DNA from 3 places in the Paraburkholderia largidicola genome. Region 2 is predicted to be linked to each of the others. Evidence: predicted binding sites of a transcription regulator. Region 2 holds the regulator's gene; each other region holds the start of a gene.
The links. The regulator LexA, encoded in region 2, represses DNA repair genes until DNA is damaged. The targets are predictions, from matches to a motif close to ACTGTATNNNNATACAGT.

Region 1 (8,080 bases), 470 kb from region 2:
GCGGCGAGAAAGGCCTCGGGCTCGTGGCATTTGAGCCAGCTGCTCGCGTAGACGAGCAGTGCGAAACTCGCCGCATGGCTCTCCGGGAAGCCGTATTCGCCAAAGCCCTTGATCTGCTCGAAGATGCCCTCGGCAAAACTCTGTTCATAGCCGCGCTCCTGCATGCCGTTGACGATACGGTCGTAGTATTTTTCGAGTCCGCCTTTGCGCTTCCACGCGGCCATCGCACGACGCAACTGATCCGCTTCGCCGGGTGTGAAACCTGCCGCGAGAATCGCGACCTGCATCACCTGCTCCTGGAAGATTGGCACGCCGAGCGTGCGACCCAAAGCAGTCTTCAATGCATCACTGGGATAGGTGACCGGCTCAAAGCCCTGCCGTCGACGCAGGTAAGGATGCACTGCCCCGCCCTGAATCGGCCCCGGCCGCACGATCGCCACTTCAATGACAAGATCGTAGAAGATTTTTGGTCGCATACGCGGCAGCATGCTCATCTGCGCGCGGGACTCGATCTGGAACACGCCGACGGTATCGGCGTTCGAGATCATGTCGTAGGTCGCTTTGTCTTCGGCGGGGATGTCCTGCATCTCGAAGCGCTCGCCGCGCTGCTCCGCGACGAGATCCAGCGTGCGGCGGATTGCCGACAGCATGCCGAGTGCGAGCACATCGACCTTCAGCAAGCCGAGCGATTCGAGGTCGTCCTTGTCCCATTCGATCACCGAACGATCGGCCATCGCCGCGTTCTCGACGGGTACGAGCCGTGTGAGTTTGCCGCGGCTGATCACGAAACCGCCCGAGTGCTGCGACAGATGACGCGGAAAGTTGAGCAGTTGCGCCGCGAGCCGCGCCCACGCCTGAATCATCGGTTTCTCGGGATCGAGGCCGGACTCTTCGAAGCGCTTGAGCAGATCGTGACTCGTATCGAACCAGTGATGCGACTTCGCAACGGTATCGACGATCTGCGGATCAATGCCGAGCGCCTTGCCCGTTTCGCGTAACGCACCGCGCGGCCGATACGTCGAGACGGCTGCCGCGATAGCCGCGCGGTCGCGTCCGTACTTGCGGTAGATGTACTGGATGACTTCCTCCCGGCGCTGGTGCTCGAAATCAACGTCTATATCGGGCGGTTCTCCCCGTTCTTTTGAGATAAAGCGTTCGAACAGCATACTGCCACGCGCAGGATCAACCTCCGTGATTCCCAAACAAAAGCAGACAGCCGAATTGGCCGCGGATCCGCGGCCTTGACATAGGATGTGCTGACTGCGCGCATAACGCACGATGTCGTAGACCGTCAGGAAATAAGGCTCATAGCCGAGGTCCGCGATCAGCGCGAGTTCATGCTCGATCTGCTCCTGCACGTTGAACGGAATGCCCGAGGGAAAGCGGTACTGCGCGCCGATGTACGTTTCCTGGCGCAGATACGCAGTCGGCGTGTAGCCTTCCGGCACGAGTTCGTCGGGATATTCATAGCGCAGTTCATCGAGCGAAAACGCGCAGCGCGACAGTACGCTGATCGTTTCGCGCACCGTGTGTTCGGGATAGAGATTCGAGATCCGCAAACGCGAGCGCAAATGCTGTTCGGCGTTCGGCGCAAGTTCGTAGCCGCATTCGTGCACGGGTTTGCCGACGCGGATCGCCGTCATCGTGTCCTGCAATGGCTTGCGCGAACGCACATGCATCACGACGTGACCTAACGCGACGACAGGCACATTCTGCTTCTCCGCGACATACTCGAGCGCGCCGCGATGAATGTCGTCCATCGCACGCTGATGCAGTACGAGGCCAGCCCACGCGCGATCAGGAAAAGTCTCGTCGAGCCATGCGATCTGCGCGTCGAGCACGTCCTCATTCGCCGGAAAATCCGGCACGAGAATCGCGAGACAATCGGGCATGCCGCGCAGATGCGCGTGCTCGCGGTCGGGCCGCGACAGATCGTGCGGTGTGAGGCGATATTCGCCCTTCGGCGCACGCGTGCGTGCGAGCGTAATCAGTTCGGACAGGTTGCCGTAGCCCTCGCGATTCTGCGCAAGCAGAATCAGGCCGAACGCGGGCGTGCCATCGGCATTTCGCAGCCGGAAGTACGAGCCGATCACGAGCGGCAAACCCACTTCCTTTGCCGCGACGTGCGCGCGCACGACGCCCGCGAGCGAGCATTCATCGGTGATCGCGAGCCCTGAATAGCCGAGCTGGAAAGCGCGGCCGGCGAGTTCTTCCGCATGCGACGCGCCATGCAGAAACGTGAAGTTCGAGAAGCAGAACAGCTCGGCGTAGGCCGGCAAGGCGTTGAACGTCGTATCCATCGCGCGTTACCCCGATAGACCGTACAGAAACGGGGGCGATCTCTTGCTCGCGCGATGGTCCTCGCAATACGCATGCGTCTCGCCCGAAAGCACAGCCGTGAGTTTCTCCACCGCCTCCCTGCCCTGTTCCGGCTCAGGCGACCACTTCGGTCGAACCAATTTGAGTTGTGACGTCGGCAACTGGACGGCGGGAAAGACGCGCATGACGGGAAAACAGAACAGGAGTGGGTTGAAGAGGAATCGACAGAGGCTCCATGCGTGTTGGGCCTCGTCGTTTCACAATATCGACTATCAAGCCTTCGGCTGACGGTCGTAGCGCCAGCCGCAAAAGCGCCGGCGATGAATCCTGGGCCGACGCGAGTGGCCGGACCATGATGAAGAGCGTCTCGGATGATTGCGCGGCCAGATGCAAGCGACGCAACGACGACGCCTGCGCGTGCTGCGCCCATAAGATCAGCGCGCCGCAAGTACCGGCGCGCAGAATCTGCTCGGCAGACCAGAAGGCGTCGGCACTTGTTCGAGCCTTGACGTGCAGCAACCTGTCGAGCGAGAGGCCGATGTAACTGAGGCCGAGACCGTCCGGGATATGCGGCGGCTGTACTAGCGCGATCGGACGATCGCCCATAGAACTCAACGCTGGCCGCAACAGGCGCATTTCTCCTACGCCAGGCACCTGAACCAGCAAGTCGACAAGCGCGCCGATGGGCCAGCCGCCGCCGGGCAACTCTGCCGCTAGCGCGGGATAGCCGGTGTCAAGCGTGCGCCGGCCGCCGCGTGCGAGTTGCGAGGCTCGCCATAGCGATGGGTGAATCTCTTCGGCGCGGGTAGCGGCAGGCGACATCGGCGTAGGAAAATACCTGTATATTTATACAGTATCGTACCTTGAAATTGAATCGAATGATCAGTCACCAATAAAACAATCCAATCGCGGATTGAACCGTGTGACCTGGCAGAAAAGTGCGCACTCACGCGCGGTGCGCCCTCGTGCCGACTGGCCGACGCAAGCAAATTCGACCGCATCTGCTATCTAAGCGTGACCACCGAGCGCTGCCCACAGGGTGCGTGGCTAGCACGCGACCAGATATGCAACTGGCTGGCTGATGAAAGGCCTCTATTGCTTCACAAACTTAACAAGTGAACGCCGATACCTCCGCTTCACCGACACGCGATCGCCATTGCTTCCTAGAGACGGCGCTGGCCGACGCCTTTAGTAGGGTGCAGCAAGGAACGGCCGCTAGTACTTCCCAATGCAACGACTCGCGGCCTTGTTTTCTTTCCAGCGTGCCCGCAATCGACAAGCATTCAGGGCCCAATCCGCAAGCAACCGAGGCTACCGGTTGTGTGTTGACGAATCAACACAGCTCATCTCGGGAACCTTCATCAGCATTTCGTGGAGAAACCCGCCCCTTGCGCCCCTGCGTGCATCCCGACGCCGCCATGTTCGAATTTAGTTCACGAGTAATCCAGCTACAGGCCGATGAGGTCGCCGTTCTCCGGAACGTGAACGGATACTACGCTGCGGTGAAGATCAGGTCGATCACGGACCGCTTGCGTGGGGATCATACCAACGACGGGGTGTCTTTTGACTACCAGATTCTGGGCGACGGTAGTCATTCGTTTTCGAATGCATCATCTAATTCTGGCGTAGCTGGCAGCACTCCGATGTTCGTCACCTCAGTAACGGCCGCGATTTGACGTGCCGCTCAGCAGAATCAAGGGAGGCTAGAGATCCAGCTTGCCTTGCTATGCGATCTGGTTGCGGGATACGGGAACGCCAGTGCGCATACTGAACATCAAGTGCGCTCTGCCTTGCGAACGATTAATACTGCGGGGTGGGGTCAGACTTCCATTGAGCACGACGGCCTGGTAACCATCACGGTTACCAAGCCAACTCACGTGAATGAGGTGCCCATTCTTTCGCGACCGCAGATGCCGTCCGTGACAACAAGTCCGTATCCGGTACTCACCTTCGTAACCGATGGTCGCAATTTAGAGCTGGTCCCCAAGCCTAAATTATGTGGCCACATCACGGACACGAGGACACTCCTTAAACCGGGAGACGAAATCAAAATTAAAGTAGATGCCAATGACCCCGTTGGTGGGAAACTGCAGTACCGCTTCCGGACACTCCATAATTCAGTGGATAGTGGCTGCAAGACGAAAACAACTGATCATATCAGTTCCAAACACCACAGATATCCGGGAGATTTGCGACGTCGCAGTTCGCATCCGCAGCGAGCGGAATTACCACGCCCTTGGTGAGTACGATGACCACGTCACCCTCCGTTACGTAGTTCGCCCGTGAGCACAGAGCGGCTGAAGTAAAGTCGCCAACCTGGCAATCGCCCAAATGGATGGTAACGCAGCAAAACATGGCGCTTGTCGAGCCGGCAGGCGCCGCATCCGCGGCCCTTCAGGAGCAGGGATGCCAACTGACCGCAACTGTCGATTTCTTTCGACTGGCCAATCACACACATCACGAAGCCGTCGACAATAGTATCTTTGGGTTTAGCTGACGGCTGCGACAGGTTGCCCGGTCACAGAAATACCGTTCGACAGTAACTCCTCCCAAACGGGTTGCACGGTTGCGTTGCGCTTACCTCATTCCAACGGTTCAGCCATTCCGATTCCCTCCAGGCTGTAAGGAATCGGAATATAGAACGCGCCATAGGGCGAGACCAACATTTAGCGAGATGGAAGACCGTCAATCCAAGTCTGAAGCCTAGACCACGCAAGCGCTCTCTTCGGCGAAAAGTTGTGCATGTGCGCGCATTCCGGAATTTCGAAAAGCGTGATGTCCACACACTTGCGATAAGCAACAGGCTCCTGCCTCAAGTCACGCAGGACATCCCGTTCACCTGCTGACAAGAAAACTGGAACTTTAATCTCAGCAGCTTCACGCGCGACGATCCCTTCCTGGAGGCAGATCTTCGCGAAAGGCGGAAAGGTTCTGGTGGTCCAAAGTGGGAGAGCCGATGGCCTACGCACAGGAAAGCCAACGCTCATGTCTTCCTGAACCAGTGCGGGGGGAACGTCCTCCCAATGGTACGCGAATCGGAGATTCGCCAACTCGTCCACGAATGGACCCGACCACGCTTCCGCCAGTGATTTTGAATCGTCCTCCGACGACGAATGGGGAGCAATCATTCCGTTCGGTGTTGGCACTACGGTGTGTATTGCACTAAACCCGAGCACTGCAACTGCATCGAATGTCGCATACTCGGCCTGCTGTGCGATGAGCTGCATTCCCCCCAGCGAGTGCCCGATACCGACCGACCTTACGACCGCAACAGGTGCAAGGCCGGGAACCAACGTCCCGGCGCGGATGCGTTCGATCGCTTCAGTCACAACGCCATGAACAGCCTTAATCGTCGCGGCGAGCCCGCAACGGTCCGGCTCAAGCGCTGTACTATCACCACCTCCGTACGGGTCGAGAGCGAGAAAAATCACACCGCGGCGGGCATGCCACTCCGCCTGCGTTTCACCGTCGAGCAACGGATGCTGAATATCGTAGTAGTGTCGACTGTATCCGCCACCAGGAAAAGCGAATACGACGGTGGTGCAATCGGCCGTATTAGGAGGTGCCACAACCGTCGCTGCGATTGCAACGTCCCTTTCCTCGCAAACCTGGAGTGTAAGTTCCGCGCGAAGGAGTGAGGATACCGCGTGTGGGGGTGCCAAAACCTCTGTGTTCATCTCTTGAATCCCTAATGTCGAGAATTCTATGACGTGACGCGCGTCAAAAATCGAACGGCGAAGACTGAAATAGTTGGGCGCGTCGCAGTTGTCCTGTCTAGGATAACTGCGACGCGACATGGACCGTTCCGCGGTACTGCGTTACGGGTTCGTGCCCGCCCTCACGGTTAGTCCGGTATGCGCCGCGCCCGGAACGCATAATAGATCTGGATCGCCGAAGAAACGGCGAGCAGTGCAAGGCTGACAACGCGCAGGAACTCTGAGCTGGTGAACCGATCGCTTCCATGGGCCAAAACCCAGCCCGCCAAAGCGGGGCCAGCTGAAATGCCGGCTACGGCGACGATGTAATAGACGCCGTTCATTTGACCGGTTTTATCCAGCTTGGACATCACGCCAAGGATCATCGGATTAATGACCCAATAGGCAAACGCGAACAGCAACACGGAAGTCACGAAAACAGGCAATGACCGCGGAGCGACAAGCTGCATCGTGACTGAAACACACAGAAGAATGAAGAACGAGGTGATGATCGGTGCGGACGATTTACGATCGCCAGCAAACACGGCGGAAGCTGCCCCCAATGCGCTAGCGATTGCAGCCCATCCGATCACTGCAGACATCTGTGCATGGCCAATCGAAGTGGTTTCCCCAAGGACTGAGATGAAAGGCCAGAACGTTCCTACGCCAAGATAGAAGACGCCGAACGTTGTCGCGAGAATAATCTTTTCACCCAGACCCAGTGTCGCCACGTCCCCGATCGAGGTAGCTTTGTTCTTTGTGATTCGCTCGTTACTTTCCGGGATCCAGCCGATCAGTATGAGACCGAGTGGAACCGTACCGGCAAGAATGATGAAGATTGAATTTGCTCCACAAAGCCGGTCGATGAAGGGCATCGCAAAAGCGGCAACCGCTCCGTACAGTTGCGTACTCGTCGAGTACAAGGCTGCCGTCTTCCCCGGGCGGCCAGACAGTGCAATCAGAATTCCGAGACGCCCCAAGCCGAAGCCCGCGCCGAAGCCCGAGAGAGCGCGGAGCGCGTAAAGCACGGTACCGGGATCTTGCTTGAAAGAGATGCTCGCCAGGTTCGCCACCATCATCAAGGCGAGCGCAGCGAACAGATAGGGCCGTCGGCGAAGAGCAAACGGAAACGCCGTCGCCACAATACTTCCTGCGCTAGTGGCGATCATCTCTGTTGCCAGAAGATAACCGGAAGTCGCCTTGTCGAAGCCGACAGCCTGAACGAAGGCCTGAATAATCAGCGGCTTCAGGGAGCCGGCAGCATGTCCAGCAACGCCGATCATCACAATTGCGATGATCGGTAACGCTGCCATGATTCCAGCACGCGACATACCTCTGCCGACGGACGGGCCACCACCTAGGTCCAGATCTTTAGTTGCTGTTGGGTCGCTCATTTCAAACGTCTCCTGATTGTGATCGACTAGTTAAATCGTTGCAATTCCGATTGATCAACGGATCGAAATACTGTATTGCCACGACCTCAATGCAATGCTCGACGGCGCGCATCAATCCCGGGGGCTGGCTCTCGGCGCCATACCTGGGTGTCGATACGAATCGAATATGTGTAGCTATGCCCCATGGATTGCGTAACGTTGATCGCGCGCCGCGAAATCAGTGCCACAATCGGGATATATTCAGTTTGTCTGTTAATGTGTATTCAGTCTGCCTGTATATATTGCATGCGTAAATAGGGAATCTACTTAAGAGGTTGCTGACTCAGGCGGCGATAGACCAAAAAAGAGCTCGCCGCCCTTTACTCCACACCCGGAGCTGTGGGACATCCTCAGCTCGCGATCGCCGAAACGGTTCTTTCATAACGCGTGGTTTGTGCGCGTGGCGCGATGCGTGCCGGCGACGATCAGGCGAAGGCAATGGTCGTCGGGTACTTTCAATCGCCTCCGCCTGTAGCAAAGGTGCGCGAGCGCTCCTCGGTAGACACCACGCGGGCCGGTTAGAACTTGTGGCGGATACCCACCAATGCCGCGACCTGGTTGGCGGTCGAAGACGGTGACAACTGGTTGATGTTGGCGACCGCTGCGTGCTGCGTCGAATCGGTGCCGCTAGCG
Region 2 (8,080 bases):
CGCGCGACACTGCGCGGCGGACAGGCCGAAGTAGCGGCCGAACACCAGCAGGTTTTCGCGGACGGTGAAATCGGGATCGAGATTGTCGAACTGCGGCACGACGCCGACGCGCGCCCGCGCAAAGCGCGAGCGGACTGGAATCGGTTCGCCGCACAGACGGATGCTGCCCGCATCGGGCGCCGCGATGCCGAGCAGCATGCGCAGCGTCGTGGTCTTGCCGGCGCCATTGGGACCGAGCAGTCCGAAACATTCGCCCGCGCGCACATGAAACGACAAGCCGTCGACGACAGTCTTCCCGCCATAGCGCTTCTCGACCTGATGAAATTCGATTGCAGCTTCGGACATACGTGGACGGATGCTCCCTGAATAGGTGCTTGTCGGGTACACAGCGCGGTGCAAAGCGGGTGCAAAGCGCCATGCGGCTGCCTATTTTAGGGCATCGTGCGTGCCGCGTTTGGCGCATGGATGCGTATCGCTGGCGGATCGGGTGCACGATCTTGCAGCGCGTCATGCCGGACTGCGCGGGCCACCGCACTTAGCGTTTTCCATCCCTTGCATGTCGAATTGCGGCGCACCATGATTCAGATGAGACCGCGATAGTCGCGGGCATGGGGGGAAGCAAAATGGCGAGCTACAACAAGATTCTGCTGTGCTACGACGGCTCGCGTGAAGGCCGCAAGGCATTGCGTTGCGGCGCGAATCTGGCGCTCGATCTCGGCGCGGAAACGCATTTGCTGTCGGTCGTCGACATGCGTTCGAGCATCGCGCAAAGCGCGGGCCTGTTGACGGACGTCGCGTGCGGCAGCTTCGAAAAGACCGCGCGTGAAATCCTGCAGGAAGGCGTCGACTGGCTCACGGAACGTGGCGTGAAGGCGACGGGGCATTTCGCGTTCGGGCATCCCATCGACGAAATTGCCTCGCTTGCGAATGAATTGCACGCCGATCTCGTGGTGGTCGGGCATCGCTGCCGCACGGGGCTGTCGCGCTGGTGGATGGGCGCGGGCAATACGCCGCTGCTTGACCGCGTCTCGTGCAGCATTCTGGTTGCGTGCTCGTCGGCGGCTGAAGAGGAACAGGCGGCTGCGTGACGCAGCCGCCGTCGGCGCACGTGGCGTGAAGAAGCGTCAGCCGTTCAAATCCACGGCTGACAGCTTCCAGGTAAAGAGTCCCTGGCGAAGGAAGATCGCTGCATAGCGCGTGTCGCCGACGCCGTGCTGATAAGTCACGACGAATTCATTGACACCGCGGTAGCCCGCCGTGGTTTGCGGCGGTTGAGGCGGCGTGTTGCCGTTGGCGTTAGCCTGGCTCGACGCAGGCGCAGGCGCAGGCGTTTGTGGCGAATTGGGCGCCGGATTGTCTGCTGGCGCAGCGGGCGGCGGAGGCGGGCGCTCGCCCGGTTCGCCGCGTGGTGGAATGCCGTTGAGCAACGCGGCGACACCATCCGGCGTCGCATAGGCATCGACGAGCGGGCCTATCAATGCAACACCGATCATCGCGCCGATGGCGGCAAGCGGATTGCCGTTGTGTTGCACGTCGAGCCGGCGCGTCAGCAATCCCGTGACCTGTAACTTGAGGCTGTCGCGCAGCGCCGGGTAATCGACGTACGCATTGACCGTGTCGACATCGCGGGAATCGGCGGCGCGTTTGAGCCGGTCAAGTGCGATATACGGCGATGCGTACGCATAACCCAGTGCAGCCACGACGACGATCACGATCAACGCGATCAGAAGTGGCCGACCCACCCGGCCTTTCATCTTTACCAGACCTGCCATTGTGCAGAACGCTCCGTTTTCAATGTCGATCAGGTGTGGACCCGATCGGCACTGAAACGATCCCACGAGTTTGCAAGCAAGCGTTTCCGGACGTCGATATCAAGCGCATGCGGCGCGCTCACGCCGCCTGTTGGGCCAGCTGATCGCCTTGCTCGGCAATCGCGCGATCGATCATATTGCAGACGGCGTCCACCGTGCCGACCATGATGAGCCGCGACGACCCGTGATAGACCCGCACGGGTGCGCGCCGCGCCGGTTCCGCATTGAGGCCCGAGTTCAGCGACACGCGCGCAAACGCCGGCTGCGCGGATGGCAGCGCCTGGGGTTCTTCATCGAACAGCGATGCCGTGCGGCCCGCGACGTTCGACGCAAGCGCCGTCAGCGAACCACAAGGGACAAGCTCGCGCAGATGGCGCAGACGACCGAACTGGCGAAAGGGCAGCAAGCGGGCAAGGCGTTCCATGAGTCTCTCCAGACAGTGTTCAGCTAATTAGAATTCAGTCGGCCGGATCAGCCCGACCGCGATGCCTTCCAGCGCGAACTCCGCGCTGCCGGCCTGAACAAAAATGTTTTCGTAATCGGGGTTCTCGGCGATCAGCTCGATACCGTTGGGCCGGCGCTTCAGGCGCTTCACAGTCACGTCGTCACCCAGACGCGCGATGATGATCTGGCCATCTTTCGCTTCGCTCTTCTTCTGTACGGCCAGCAGATCGCCGTCGAAGATGCCCGCGTCGCGCATCGACAGGCCGCGCACCTTCAACAGGTAGTCGGGCTTGCTCGAGAACAGCGACGGGTCGCACGTGTATGTCTGCGAGATATGTTCTTGCGCGAGGATCGGGCTACCGGCTGCCACGCGACCTACGAGCGGCAGTGACAACTGCATGATGCTCGCGTGCGGCAGCGTGAACTGGTGCGGGGAATCGTCCTGGCCCGCAAGCAGACGGATGCCGCGCGACGCGCCCGCCGCCAGCTCGATCACGCCTTTGCGCGCCAGCGCCCTCAGGTGTTCTTCCGCCGAATTGGCGGAGCTGAAACCGAGCTCGGCGGCAATCTCGGCCCGCGTGGGCGGGAAGCCCGTGCGCTCGATGGCGCGGCGGATCAGTTCGAAAACCTGCTGCTGACGTGCGGTGAGTTTGGTCATGGCGCCACTGTATGGATAGACAGGTGACTGTATTTTTATACAGTATTCGGCGCATTTCAAGCTTTACTTTAAGTTCGTCGCGCCGGGTGTCGTGTGAACGTCGAAAGCCGACGCTGTAACGGCCTAAAGAACGCGTGCACGGACGCAAACCATTCCTTTACCACTATTGCGTATTAAAAAATGAAGAAACATTATTTTTAATGATGAAGCCGCCCGGATAGACTGGCCTCCATTGATGCAGCAGCAACGCCCGCGCAGCGGCAGAGGCGCTTGCCGCTTGCGCAGCAGCGAAACGCGGCAATCAGCGGAAAACAGGCAGTCACACCAACAAGACGGAGAAGGTCGATGGGCATTCGGATCACGGGGTTGGCAGGAGCACAGAAGGCAAGGCGCAGCAGCGCGAAGCGACTGGTCGCGGCGCTCGCGTTGGGCGCAGCGTCGGCGGTCGGGATGATCGCGCAGGCGCATGCGGATACGACGCTGCTCAACGTTTCTTACGATCCGACCCGCGAGTTGTACCAGGACGTCAATCAGGTCTTCGGCAAGGAATGGAAGGCGAAGACGGGCGAGTCGGTCACCTTCAAGCAGTCGCACGGCGGCTCGGGCGCGCAGGCGCGTTCGGTGCTCGACGGCCTGCAGGCCGACGTCGTGACGCTTGCGCTCGCTTACGACATCGATGCACTCGCCAACAAGGGCCTGATCGACAAGAACTGGCAGAAGCGCCTGCCCGACAACGCGTCGCCGTACACGTCGACGATCGTGTTCCTCGTGCGCAAGGGCAACCCGAAGCACATCAAGGACTGGGACGATCTGGTGAAGCCGGGCGTGTCGATCGTGACGCCGAACCCGAAGACCTCGGGCGGCGCGCGCTGGAACTATCTGGCGGCGTGGGCGTACGCGGCGCATCTGCCGGGCGGCAACGACCAGAAGGCGAAGGAATTCGTGTCGAAGCTATATAAGAACGCAGGCGTGCTCGACTCCGGCGCGCGTGGCGCGACGACGAGCTTCGTTCAGCGTGGCATCGGCGATGTGCTGATCGCATGGGAAAACGAGGCGTTCCTGTCGGTGAAGGAATTCGGCACCGACAAGTTCGAGATCGTGGTGCCGTCGGCGAGCATTCTGGCCGAGCCGCCCGTCGCCGTGGTGGACAAGGTGGTCGACAAGCACGGCTCGCGCAAGCTCGCCGACGCATATCTGAACTTCCTTTATAGCGAGGAAGGCCAGGAGATCGCCGCGAAGAACTTCTACCGTCCGCGTTCGAACAAGGTGCCGGCCACGCTGACCGAGAAGTTTCCGAAGTTGAAGCTGTACACGGTCGACGACTCGTTCGGCGGCTGGACGAACGCGCAGAAGACGCACTTTGCCGATGGCGGTGTGTTCGATTCGATCTACCAGCCGCAGTGAAACCACGCAGCGGCCATGTTTGAACAAAGGCGCGCCCTCGGGCGCGCTTTCGGCAATGGTGCGACGGCACGCGTTGCAACGCATAAAACCTGAAAGAGCTTTCGCATGACGACGTTGACCTTTCGCAAGCCGAGCGCGATACCCGGCTTCGGCCTGACACTCGGCATCACGCTGGCGTATCTGAGCCTCGTGGTGCTGATTCCGCTCGCGGCCACTTTTCTCAAGACGGCTACGCTCGACTGGAGCCAGTTCGTGCGCGCCGTCACGTCGCCGCGCGTGCTCGCGTCGTACCGGCTGACGTTCTTCTCGGCGCTCGGCGGCGCGCTGATCAACGCGGTGTTCGGCTTTCTCGTCGCGTGGGTGTTGGTGCGCTACGAGTTTCCGTTCAAGCGCATCGTCGATGCCGTCGTCGATCTGCCGTTCGCGCTGCCTACATCGGTGGCGGGCATCTCGCTCGCGGCGATCTATTCGGGCAATGGCTGGGTCGGCCAGTTTCTCGAACCGCTCGGCATCAAGATCGCGTTCACGCCGGCGGGCGTGCTGGTCGCGCTGACCTTCATCGGCCTGCCATTCGTCGTGCGGACCGTGCAGCCCGTGCTCGAGGAGTTCGAGCGCGAGCAGGAAGAGGCGGCCGCGTGCCTGGGCGCGTCGCGCTGGCTGACGTTCCGGCGCGTCGTGTTTCCGTCGGTGTTTCCCGCGCTGCTGACGGGTTTCGCACTGGCGTTCGCGCGTGCGTTGGGCGAATACGGCTCGGTGATCTTCATCGCCGGCAACGTGCCGATGAAGTCGGAGATCACGTCTTTACTGATCATCACGAAGCTGGAGCAATACGATTACGCGGGCGCGACGGCGCTGGCTGTCGTGATGCTGGTGGTGTCGTTCCTGATGCTGCTGCTGATCAACACGCTGCAGTGGTATCTGCAGCGGCGCACGACCCGTGGCCGCACGGCGCCTTCCGTGCCGGTCGTGTCGTCGGCCGCGCTGACGGGAGGTGCGCAATGAGCCAGGATTCCGTGTTGCTATCCCGCTCGGGCGCGGGCAACGCCAACGCCGCGCGCCGACCCGATCCGGTGACGGAGCCGCGCGTCGTGCGCTGGATTCTGACGGGCATCGCGCTGCTGTTTCTCGCGCTGTTCCTCGCGTTGCCTCTGGTCGCCGTGTTCTATCAGGCGTTGAGCAAGGGCGTTGCGTTCTATTTCGAGTCGCTCGCGGATCCCGATGCCGTCTCGGCGATCAAGCTGACGCTGCTGACGGCGGCGATTGCCGTGCCGCTGAATCTGGTGTTCGGTCTTGCCGCGTCGTGGTGTATCGCCAAGTTCGAGTTTCGCGGCAAGGCGTTGCTGACGACGCTGATCGATCTGCCGTTCTCGGTGTCGCCCGTGATCTCCGGCCTGATCTACGTGCTGATGTTCGGCGCGCAAGGCTGGTTCGGACCGTGGCTCGCCGATCACAACGTGCAGATCATCTTCGCAGTCCCCGGCATCGTGCTCGCGACGATCTTCGTCACGTTCCCGTTCGTTGCGCGCGAGCTGATTCCGCTGATGCAGGCGCAAGGCAACGATGAAGAAGAAGCGGCGCACGTGCTCGGCGCGTCGGGCTGGCAGATCTTCCGGCGCGTCACGCTGCCGAACGTCAAATGGGGCCTGCTGTATGGCGTGATTCTGTGCAATGCGCGCGCGATGGGCGAGTTCGGTGCGGTATCCGTCGTGTCGGGCCATATTCGCGGCCAGACGGACACGATGCCGCTGCACGTCGAGATTCTCTACAACGAATATAACTTTTCGGCGGCCTTCGCCGTGGCGTCGGTGCTCGCATTGCTCGCACTTGTCACGCTAGGCCTGAAGCTGCTCGCCGAGCGTCACATGTCGGCAGAACTGGCGAGCGCGCGCGATGTGCCCGCCCATGCCGGTCCCGTGAGCAAGCCGTCCACCCAGTCGACGAATACCGCCGCACAATCGGTCCAGTAAGGAGAGTTGTCAAAGATGGGCATCACCGTACGCAATCTGCAAAAGCGCTTTGGCGATTTCACCGCGCTCGACAACGTCTCGCTCGATTTTCCGCCGGGCGAACTCGTCGCGCTGCTTGGACCCTCGGGCTGTGGCAAGACCACCTTGCTGCGCGTGATCGCGGGCCTCGAATACGCCGACGCGGGCCAGGTCGTGCTGCAAGGTCAGGACGTCGCGGAAGTGGGCGCGCGCGAGCGCAACGTCGGCTTCGTGTTCCAGCATTACGCGCTGTTCCGTCACATGACGGTGTTCGAGAACGTCGCGTTCGGCCTGCGCGTGAAGCCGCGCAAGGAGCGCCCGTCGGAAGCCGTGATCCGCGAGAAAGTGCATGAGTTGCTGAAGCTCGTGCAGCTCGACTGGCTCGCGCAGCGCTACCCGTCGGAGCTGTCGGGCGGTCAGCGGCAGCGTATCGCGCTGGCGCGTGCGCTCGCCGTCGAGCCGAAAGTGCTGCTGCTCGACGAACCGTTCGGCGCGCTGGACGCGAAAGTGCGCAAGGAACTGCGCAGCTGGCTGCGCCGTTTGCACGACGACCTGCATATCTCGACGATCTTCGTCACGCATGACCAGGAAGAAGCGCTGGAAGTGGCGGACCGCATCGTCGTGCTGAATCACGGGCACGTCGAGCAGGTGGGCAGCCCGCAAGATGTCTACGATCATCCGCAGACCTCGTTCGTCTACGAGTTTCTTGGTGCGGCGAACCGGCTGCATGGCAGCGTCGACGGCAAGGGTTTCGTCGTCGATGGCGCCGCGCAGCCGATCGCAATCGAAGCGAACTTTCAGGGCCCGGCGTTCGCCTATGTACGTCCGCACGATCTCGTGCTGTATCCGCAGGCGTCGGGACATCGCGACGGCATCGTCGTCGGCGTGCGGCGCGTGGTGACGCTGGGCGGCTCGGTGCGTGTCGAACTGGAAGGGCACGAAGGCCGTGTGCTCGAAGCGGAACTCGACCGCGAAACGTGGCGCGAGTTGCAACTTGCGATCGGCGACGGCGTGACGGCCGTGCCGCGTTCGTTGCGTGTGTTCCCCGCGCATTGAGTGATGGACTGAACGACGTCGCGTCAACCCAGGCATTGAAAAACAAACTTACTCTGGCCGAACCGGAGACATCGATATGAATTTCCAGCAGTTGCGCTTCGTGCGCGAAGCCGTGCGGCAGAACATGAACCTGACGGAAGTCGCGAACGTGCTGTACACGTCGCAGTCGGGCGTCTCGAAGCAGATCAAGGATCTCGAGGACGAACTGGGCGTCGATATTTTCATTCGACGCGGCAAGCGTCTGACGGGGCTGACGGAGCCGGGCAAGGCGGTGCATCAGCTGATCGAACGCATGCTGCTCGACGCAGAGAACCTGCGTCGCGTCGCGCGCCAGTATGCGGATCAGGACAACGGCCACCTCGTCGTCGCGACGACCCACACTCAGGCGCGATACGCGCTGCCGAAGGTGGTGCGCCAGTTCACTTCGGTTTTTCCGAAGGTGCATCTCGCGCTTCGCCAGGGCAACCCGCAGCAGATCGCGCAGATGATCATCAACGGCGAGGCCGACATCGGCATCTCGACGGAAGCGCTCGACCGTTATCCCGACATCGTCACGTTCCCGTGCTATTCGTGGCATCACGTCGTGGTCGTGCCGAAGGGGCATCCGCTCGTGGGTCGCGAGAACATCACGCTGGAAGAGATCGCCGAATACCCGATCGTCACGTACGACCAGGACTTCACGGGCCGCTCGCACATCGACCAGGCATTCGCGAAGGTGGGCG
Region 3 (8,080 bases), on a different replicon from region 2:
ACCGCACGCTGCTGCACCTGGGCGGCCTGTCGCTCGCCGTGCTGGTGGCCGCGCGCGTGGTGGCGATCGTGCTGTTCGGCGCGCTCGGGCGGCTCTTTCATGTCGAAGAAGGCGAGCAGCGTTCGCTGATTCACCAGCACGCGTACCGCTACTATCCGTTGATCCGGCGCGTCATCTCGGCGCTCGTGGTGTTCGTCACCGCGCTCGTGCTGCTGCAGCTGTGGGGACTCGACGTGTGGCAGTTCTTCCGGCCCGGTGCGATCGGCCACCGGCTGACGTCGGCCATCGTCACGATCTGCGTGTCCGCCGTGATTGCGCTGGTGGTATGGGAGATCGCCAATGTGTCCGTCGAGAAGCGCCTCGCGCAGTGGACCAGAAGCGGCGACCTGATGCGCGCCGCGCGGCTTCGCACGCTGGTGCCGATGCTGCGCTCGGCGTTGTTCGTGGTGATCGCGCTGGTCGTCGTGATGACGGGTCTGAGCGAACTCGGCGTGAACACCGCGCCGCTGCTCGCGAGCGCCAGCATCTTCGGCGTCGCGCTCGGCTTCGGTTCGCAAAAGCTGGTGCAGGATTTCATCACGGGGATTTTCCTGCTGATGGAGAACGCGATGCAGGTCGGCGACTGGGTGACGCTCGCGGGCGTATCCGGCACGGTCGAATATCTGTCGATCCGCACGGTGCGTCTGCGCGGCGGCGACGGCTCGCTGTACACGGTGCCGTTCAGTTCGGTATCGACGGTGAATAACACGAATCGCGGGCTCGGCAATGCGGCCGTTCGGGTCAGCATCGCGTACGGCCAGGACGTCGACCTCGCGATCTCGACGCTCAAGGAAATCGGCGCCGCGCTGCGCGAGGACGAGCAGTTCAAGGACGGCATCCTGTCCGACTTCAGCTTCTGGGGCGTCGATGCCGTCGATGGCGCGGCCGTCACGCTCGCCGGCCAGATTCAATGCCGCGACTCGTCGCGCTGGCCCGTGCAGCGCGAATTCAACCGGCGCATCTTCGACACGTTCCGCGCGAAGGGCATCGAGATTGCGAACCCGCAGCGCAGCATGCTGGTCGCGGCCAATCCCTCGCCAGGCAGTCCCGGTTCCGCCGACGACGACCTCGAAGGCCCGCCGCGTCCGTCGAGCACGCCGGATGACGCGCAGGTGCAGAAGCCCTCACCGAAGGTGGCGCGGCACTGAGTTTGCAACCACCCGCTGCCGCGCTCATGACGAATGCTCGACGCCAAGCAACCGCGCGTCGAGCAGATCGGCGAGCGCCTCGCCGCCCCGCTGCATCACGTAATCGTGATTCCATTTGAAGAACGGGCGCGCGAGCGGCGCAAGCAGATTCATCCAGCCGCGTTGCGTGCGCACGCGCCATTCGTAGCGCACGACCGTCGCTTCGCCGTGCGTCGAGAACTGCCAGCGTCCCGTGCCTTCCACGTCGCCGCACGCTTCGCCTTCGAGCACCGCAAGTGGCTCGACGCGGGTCACGCGCATGTCGAACGCGACGCGATACGGCAAGCGCCCCTTCCATGTATAGCGATGCAAGGCGCCGACGCCGTCGCTGGCGCCCGCCTCCACTTCGATCACGCGCTCGACACAGGTCCACCATTGCGGCCAGCGCGCCGGATCGTGGATGGCATCCCATACGGCCTGTAGCGGCGCGTCGACGCGCCAGATCGTCGTGAAACGGTATTCGCCTGCGCGCACGGGTTGCCTCCTGTTCTTGTTGCTATGTCACGACCTTCCACCAGCGCGGCAACAAGCGCTTCACATCCGCGCGCCGATACCGGTCGTCGATCAGATGCACGACGCCCGCATCCTGCTCGGTGCGAATCACCCGCCCCGCCGCCTGCACGACCTTCTGCATGCCCGGATACAGATACGCATAGTCGTAGCCGTTGCCGAACTGCGCATCGAAGGTGCGGCGCATCTGCTCGTTGACGTCGTTCATCTGCGGCAAGCCGAGCGTCGCGATGAACGCGCCGACCAGCCGCTCGCCGACCAGATCGATGCCTTCCGAAAACGCGCCGCCCAGCACCGCGAAACCGACACCCGCGCCGCTCGTCGTGAAGCGCGCGAGGAACGCGTCGCGCGCGGTCTCGTCCATGCGCGGCTCCTGCGTCCAGATGGGCACGTGCGGATGCCGCTCGCGCATCGATCCGGCGACGCGCTGCAAGTAGTCGAAGCTGCTCAGAAAGCCGAGGTAGTTGCCCGGACGCGCGGCGTACTGCTGCGCGATCAGATCGACGATCGGTTCGAGCGAACGCTCGCGGTCGCGCCAGCGCGTCGACACATGATGCGCGACATGCACATCCAGTTGCTCGGCCCTGAACGGCCCTTCGACGTCGAGCCAGCCAGTCTCGTCGGGCAGACCGAGCATGTCGCGATAGAAGTGCTGCGGGCTGAGCGTGCCGGAGAACACGATCGTCGCGCGCGCGGCGGCATAGCGCGGCTTGAGGAACGGCGCCGGAATCACGTTGCGCACGCAGATCTGTGTGGCAGGTTTCGCGCGGGCTGCGCCTTGCTGGGCTTCAAGCGTTACGTCGACTATGGAATGATCGCCGAACTGCTCGACGAGCGACATGAAATGCAGCGCGTCGAAATAGAAACGCAGCGCATTTTCATCGACGGATTGCGGGGTTTCTGCAAGCTGATCGCCAATGGAGGCGATCAGGTTTTGCAAAGCCGATTGCAGCTTTGGCGGTACTTCGGGAAGCACGTCATACGCAGCATCCCGCTCGCGGTTCAACGCATTCCATTCGCGGCTCAGGCGATCGAATGGCTTTTTCAGTGCGGTGGGCGCAGTATGGCGCGCGCCGCGAAACGCGTGCTGATCGAGTGTCGCGCTGTACATGCGGCGCGCGCGGTCGGGCAGATTGTGCGCTTCGTCGGCGAGCACGGCGACGCGCCAGCCATTCAGCTGCGTAAGCGCGTAAAGCATCGCGCTGCTGTCGAAGTAATAGTTGTAGTCGCCGATCACGATGTCGCACCAGCGCGCCATTTCCTGCGCGAGATAGTACGGACAGATGCCATGCGCGAGCGCCGCTTCGCGCACGGCTGCGCGGTCGAGCGTGCGCGCCTGCAACGCCGTGTCGCGCGCGGCGGGCAGGCGGTCGTAGAAGCCGCGCGCGAGCGGACAGGATTCGCCGTCGCACGAGTTGTCGGGATGCTCGCAGGCTTTGTCGCGCGCGACGAGTTCGAGCGTGCGCAACGGCAGCGTGGTTTCACCGCGATGCAGGGATTCGACGGCTTCGAGGGCGAGCGCGCGGCCCGGCGTTTTTGCCGTCAGGAAGAACACACGGTCCAGATGATCCGCACCGCACGCCTTCAGCAGCGGAAAGATCGTGCCGAGCGTCTTGCCGATGCCCGTTGGCGCCTGCGCCATCAGACAGTGCCCGTCGCGCGCCGCGCGAAACACGGCCACGGACAGTTCACGCTGACCGCTGCGAAACTCGCCGTACGGGAAACGCAGCGCATTCAATGCGGCGTTGCGCGCCTCGCGATGCGCCTCTTCACGCGCCGCCCACGCGATGAAGCGCTCGCATTGATCCTCGAAGAACGCGCGCAGCGACGCGGCCGTGTGCTGTTCCGTCAGCACGGTTTCCTTCTGGTCGGCGATATCGAAGTACACCAGGGCGACCGTCAATTCGTCGAGCGCGCGCGCCTCGCACAGCAGATGCCCATACACCAGCGCCTGCGCCCAATGCAGTGCACGATGATTCGCAGGCATTCGTTCAAGATCGCCGCGGTGCGTCTTGATTTCTTCGAGCCGGTTCAGCGCGGGATCGTAACCATCGGCGCGACCGCGCACCGTGAGACCGCCATGCGTACCCGTCAGCGTGATCTCCGCTTCATAGCCGGACGCACGGCGTGCCGTCACGGCCTGATGGCCGGCGATGCCTTCGAGCGCCGACGGCGCGGGCGTGAAGCGCAGATCGAGATCGCCGCGCCGCGCGGTGAATTCGCAGAGCGTGCGCACGGCGACGATGTACGTCATGCCGCCTCCGTGTCCGCCGCGCTGATGGCGAGCGTTTCGTCAGCGCTTTCGGTCCAGCGGATATCGAGCACGCGCACGGGCATATCGTGCTGCACGCAGTACGCGAGCCAGCGGATCTGATTGTCCTGCAGGCGATCGCCCGGCCCTTTCACTTCGATCAGCTCATAGCGCCGCTCGCGCGGCCAGAAGCGGATCAGATCGGGCAGTCCCGAGCGGTTCGCGCGAATATCCAGCAGCAGCCGTTCGAACCACAGCTTCAGATGTGCAGCGGGCAGGCAATCGAGCGCAAGCGTCAGCAACTCGGGCGTGAGCATGCCCCAGAACACGAACGGCGACTGCAAGCCAGCTTTGGTTTCGAAATGACGCAGGATCGTCTCGCGGTACGTGCCGCCGTCCAGTTGCGCGAAGCAGGCATCGAACTGCGCGGCGCGGCGCGCGCGGAAGTCGGGCGCGTGCAGATCGGCGGGGCCGCGCTGAAACGGGTGGAAGAACGCGCCCGGCACGGCCTCGAAAACAGGCTCCCAGCACAGCAGACCGAACAGCGAATTGATTAGCGCGTTTTCGACGTAATGCACGGGCGCGTCATCCGTCGACAGATGATCGCGCACCGCGTATTCGACGGCGACGGGTTCCAATGGACGCGGCAATTCGAGCATGCCGCGCTGCGCCGCGCGCACGCCGGCAGGCTTTTGCGCGGCAACGCCGAGCCGCCGTTGCAGGCGCGGCAGCATGCGCGCCACGCGCTGCTGCTCCTCTTCGCTCTCGGGAGCGGCGGCCGCCTGCAACGCCAGCGCGAGCGCGGCTTCATCGCGGCTGTCGCGCTCCAGCACGCGCATGCGCCTGTGCCGCGCGCCGGGCCATGTGCAGCGCTCGTAGATGCGCAAGGCAGCCTCCCAGTCGCGCCGGCGTTCGGCCTGATAGCCGATCGCATACAGCAGCTTCGCGCGGCGCAATGCGAGCCATGGGTTGTGCTGGGTATCGATTGCATCGACGGCTTCGAGCAGCGGGTCGAGTGATTCATCACCCGTCAACTCCAGCGCTTCGCGGCACGCGTGCAGCGCCAGATAGCAGTCGACGTCGCCGCGCTGCTGGAACGCCCGCGACGACGGCGCGAACGCCACGCGCTCGTACTGATACACGCCGAGATCGGCGAGCACGAACTCGGACCAGTCCTGATGCAGATTGCCGAAGAACATCAGCCGGAAGCGCTCGCACAGCGGCGCGACGAGCACGCGCAACGCGGCTTCCTCAGCCGCTGCATCCCATTCGCGAAAACGCTTTTGCAGCGCGTGCGCGGGGTCTGCGACGCGCAGCGCTTCGAGCCATTCGGCCTTGCGCAGGCCCTTGAGCGAAGACGCCGCGGCGAACATGCGTTGAAGTTCGGGGCGCGTCGCGCACGCAAACAGTTCGTCGAGCGACATGCCCGCGTCCGCATTGACCCAGCCGAGCGCGGCCAGCGGCGCCGCCGCCTGCACGGGACAACCGATTTCCGCATACGCGAGCCGCCCCGTGCGAAACAGCGTGCCTTTGCGCATCAGCATGCGCACGAGCAGCGCGCGCGATGCTTTCGGCAGGCGCGCGTCGTCGCGTAGAAATGTGTCGAGAAAGGTTCGCTCGCTGTCGTCGAGCAGATCGTCGTAACGGCTCGCGATCCACGCGAGCGCGCGCTCGAAATTCGACAGGTAATAGAACGGATCGGGAGCGTCGGTCGGCACGGCTATCGGACACGGAGGGCTGTATATTTATACAGCCATGATAGCAAAACCCACGGTCTGCGAACCCGGAAACCTGCAGGGAAACCGAATTAGCGAGACTGGGGCGCTATCCGCGAGACTGAATTTACCGAATGAGTGAGACTGCCCGGATGGGTGGTCGCGCCTTGCGGTATCCCCCGCTTCGGCTTTGCCTAAAGAGCAATCTGAGAGGCCGATTTTCTCGCGAGGGAGACGTTCGAACGTCTTATGCACAAAGACGAGAGGCTGAAACTGGCCGACCACGGTTCGATGCTGATTGCATAGGGTGCTCGCCAGAGATCGATCCCTTCGGGCCGTTATCGACCCGGAGCGGACAATGAGATTGCTCGACAGCGGACACTCAATCGGCGGACGCTTGAATAGCGTTTTGATCCCATATCGGGCCGAATCGGTGCGCGACATGTTTGCCTGCATGTCTGCGATTCGGACGCTAGCAATACGAGTCGTGTCGTATATCTCGCTCAGATTGCAGAGCACTTTACGGCTCGATCGTCAGTTGATCGGATTTGATCCAACGAAGCAGATGCTTGCCAGAAGCGTTGCCGTAGTCCACATAGGCCCAACCGGACGGCGACTGCTTCAATACCGATACTCTATCGTTTTTGACCAGATAGGCGCGTCCCGCGCTGGCATCATCCGGGGCGTTATAAAGTGTCGCTCTTTGCACCGATATGGTCGCCACGAGATGACCCGTTGCTTCGGTGGACGAAACCGATTTACCGGTTGTGCCAATGCCCGCCTTTGCAAGCGCGTCGTCAATCAGTCGCGCATCGTTTTGCGCACCTGCGGCATGCAAAGCGGCCGCAATCCCCTGGTACACTCCACGATTGGCCGCTGACGGTGGGTCGCAACGAAGGAGATTGTCGGCGCCCGAATCGTTGCTAGTGAGTGACCTCGGTGGTTGGCCAGCGCCGATAAACCGCATCAGTCTGCTGGCCGATGGACGGTCGTCCTTCAACATCAGGTTCGTCTGGTCGTCGGTTCCCCACTGAGCGGATTGGCCCGTCTGCCAGCCCGCTCCGCATATCTCACCAGTTTGATCAGCTGTAATGCACCCCGTGCGAATCTCGATGGCGGAACAGTATTCCCGGCTCGCATTGGACTCCGCTTGCCCGGGCTTCGACGAAACTGATCCCGACTCGATTCGTCCAATAACGACATATTGGCCGGACGGCGAGATATTGCTGTCATTCGGAGGCTCCATTACCGCACCGGGCGAGATCGATTCACCAGCTTTTGGCAATACGCTGAATGTCGTGCCGTTCGGGAAATAGAATATGGCCTCCTGCCATGCACGCTGGGATAACGGGGCTTGAGGGTTCGTGGCCTTGCCATACAGAATTGAGCCTCCGCCCGGCAATCCGAAACGGAGTGTGGACGGCGGAGCAGCGGCGACAGCCAATTCGACTGTACCGCCGGTTAGCACCAAAATCGCAGCAATGGCCGCGCCGATACGTACAGCCTGTATGCGAGGAGAGCGGGTTCGATACGGTGGAGTATTAGCTTTCATGAATTCAGAAGTCGCGTTTTTCAGTTTGGCATTCCCAGCGCCTGAACCAGATGATCATATCGCCCCGGTGCGACTGACTGTCCGTTGACCTGCGCCATGAAGCGTGATGGGCCATAGTCCTGCAAAATGCTGGTTTCGTAAGCACGCCTGTTCGCCCCCCACTCATTGGGATTGCGAGACACATGCGGATTGTTCTGGAAAAATCGATCCAGCGAAGCTTTCATGCTGTTTGCCGTCGCACCCGGCGCATTCACGTCCTGATCCAGGACGGTCGCGCGGCCAAGCGGCGATTGAAGATAGTCCTTGATCTGATAGGAATAGCCACTGAGACTCTTGCCAATCGCGTGATTGAGGCGATCGATGAAGTCCTTGACCTGCAGTTCCTGATACTGCGGCGACGATACAGCATGCGCCATCGACGCAACAGGTGGGCACTTTACTGGTTTGCCGAAAGTTGCAAGCGAACAATCGCGCCGCAGCGCGGTGTAGAGATCGTCGCCAACGATCCGGGTGCCATTCGTAAATGTCGAATGCGAATACCCGAGCGAAGCATCGCTACCTGAACCGGTGACGGTCCAGCCGCAACCGGAAAAATACTGTTCATACTCGGCCGGATACGCGTCGCGAAAAGCAGCGATCTGAGTGGCTAACTCGCCCCGACTCTGCGCGCCACGGATAGTCTTTTGCATCGCCCCTGCGCTGATAATTGCTTTGTCGATCGCCTGGACCGTGTCCACCTTGCCTTCATTCTGAGACATCGCACGGAGAATCTTGTCCTCGGTCTCGCTCAATTTCCCACTAGCACGCATCGTGGTCAACGCAGCGC

Region 1: imuA (translesion DNA synthesis-associated protein ImuA) is a predicted target of LexA. The motif match lies at 3,157-3,174, and genes of this name have one in related genera.
Region 3: PPGU16_RS19550 (VRR-NUC domain-containing protein) is a predicted target of LexA. The motif match lies at 5,724-5,741, and genes of this name have one in related genera.

Annotation. Positions count from the first base shown of each region.
Region 1 covers NZ_AP023174.1:2,432,458-2,440,537, forward strand. Annotated here, with positions in the region: gene PPGU16_RS10885 (error-prone DNA polymerase) at 1-2,300, opposite strand, end outside; gene imuA (translesion DNA synthesis-associated protein ImuA) at 2,434-3,141, opposite strand; gene PPGU16_RS10895 (alpha/beta fold hydrolase) at 4,986-6,116, opposite strand; gene PPGU16_RS10900 (MFS transporter) at 6,164-7,408, opposite strand; partial or broken gene PPGU16_RS10905 (porin) at 7,966-8,080, opposite strand, start outside.
Region 2 covers NZ_AP023174.1:1,961,212-1,969,291, reverse strand. Annotated here, with positions in the region: gene nodI (nodulation factor ABC transporter ATP-binding protein NodI) at 1-345, opposite strand, end outside; gene PPGU16_RS08760 (universal stress protein) at 624-1,088, shown strand; gene PPGU16_RS08755 (DUF2939 domain-containing protein) at 1,125-1,772, opposite strand; gene PPGU16_RS08750 (hypothetical protein) at 1,891-2,235, opposite strand; gene lexA (transcriptional repressor LexA) at 2,263-2,913, opposite strand; gene PPGU16_RS08740 (sulfate ABC transporter substrate-binding protein) at 3,259-4,317, shown strand; gene cysT (sulfate ABC transporter permease subunit CysT) at 4,423-5,319, shown strand; gene cysW (sulfate ABC transporter permease subunit CysW) at 5,316-6,284, shown strand; gene PPGU16_RS08725 (sulfate/molybdate ABC transporter ATP-binding protein) at 6,300-7,358, shown strand; gene PPGU16_RS08720 (CysB family HTH-type transcriptional regulator) at 7,435-8,080, shown strand, end outside.
Region 3 covers NZ_AP023175.1:625,043-633,122, forward strand. Annotated here, with positions in the region: gene PPGU16_RS19535 (mechanosensitive ion channel domain-containing protein) at 1-1,187, shown strand, start outside; gene PPGU16_RS19540 (SRPBCC family protein) at 1,212-1,700, opposite strand; gene PPGU16_RS19545 (ATP-dependent DNA helicase) at 1,723-3,990, opposite strand; gene PPGU16_RS19550 (VRR-NUC domain-containing protein) at 3,987-5,705, opposite strand; gene PPGU16_RS19555 (hypothetical protein) at 6,223-7,254, opposite strand; gene PPGU16_RS19560 (hypothetical protein) at 7,275-8,080, opposite strand, start outside.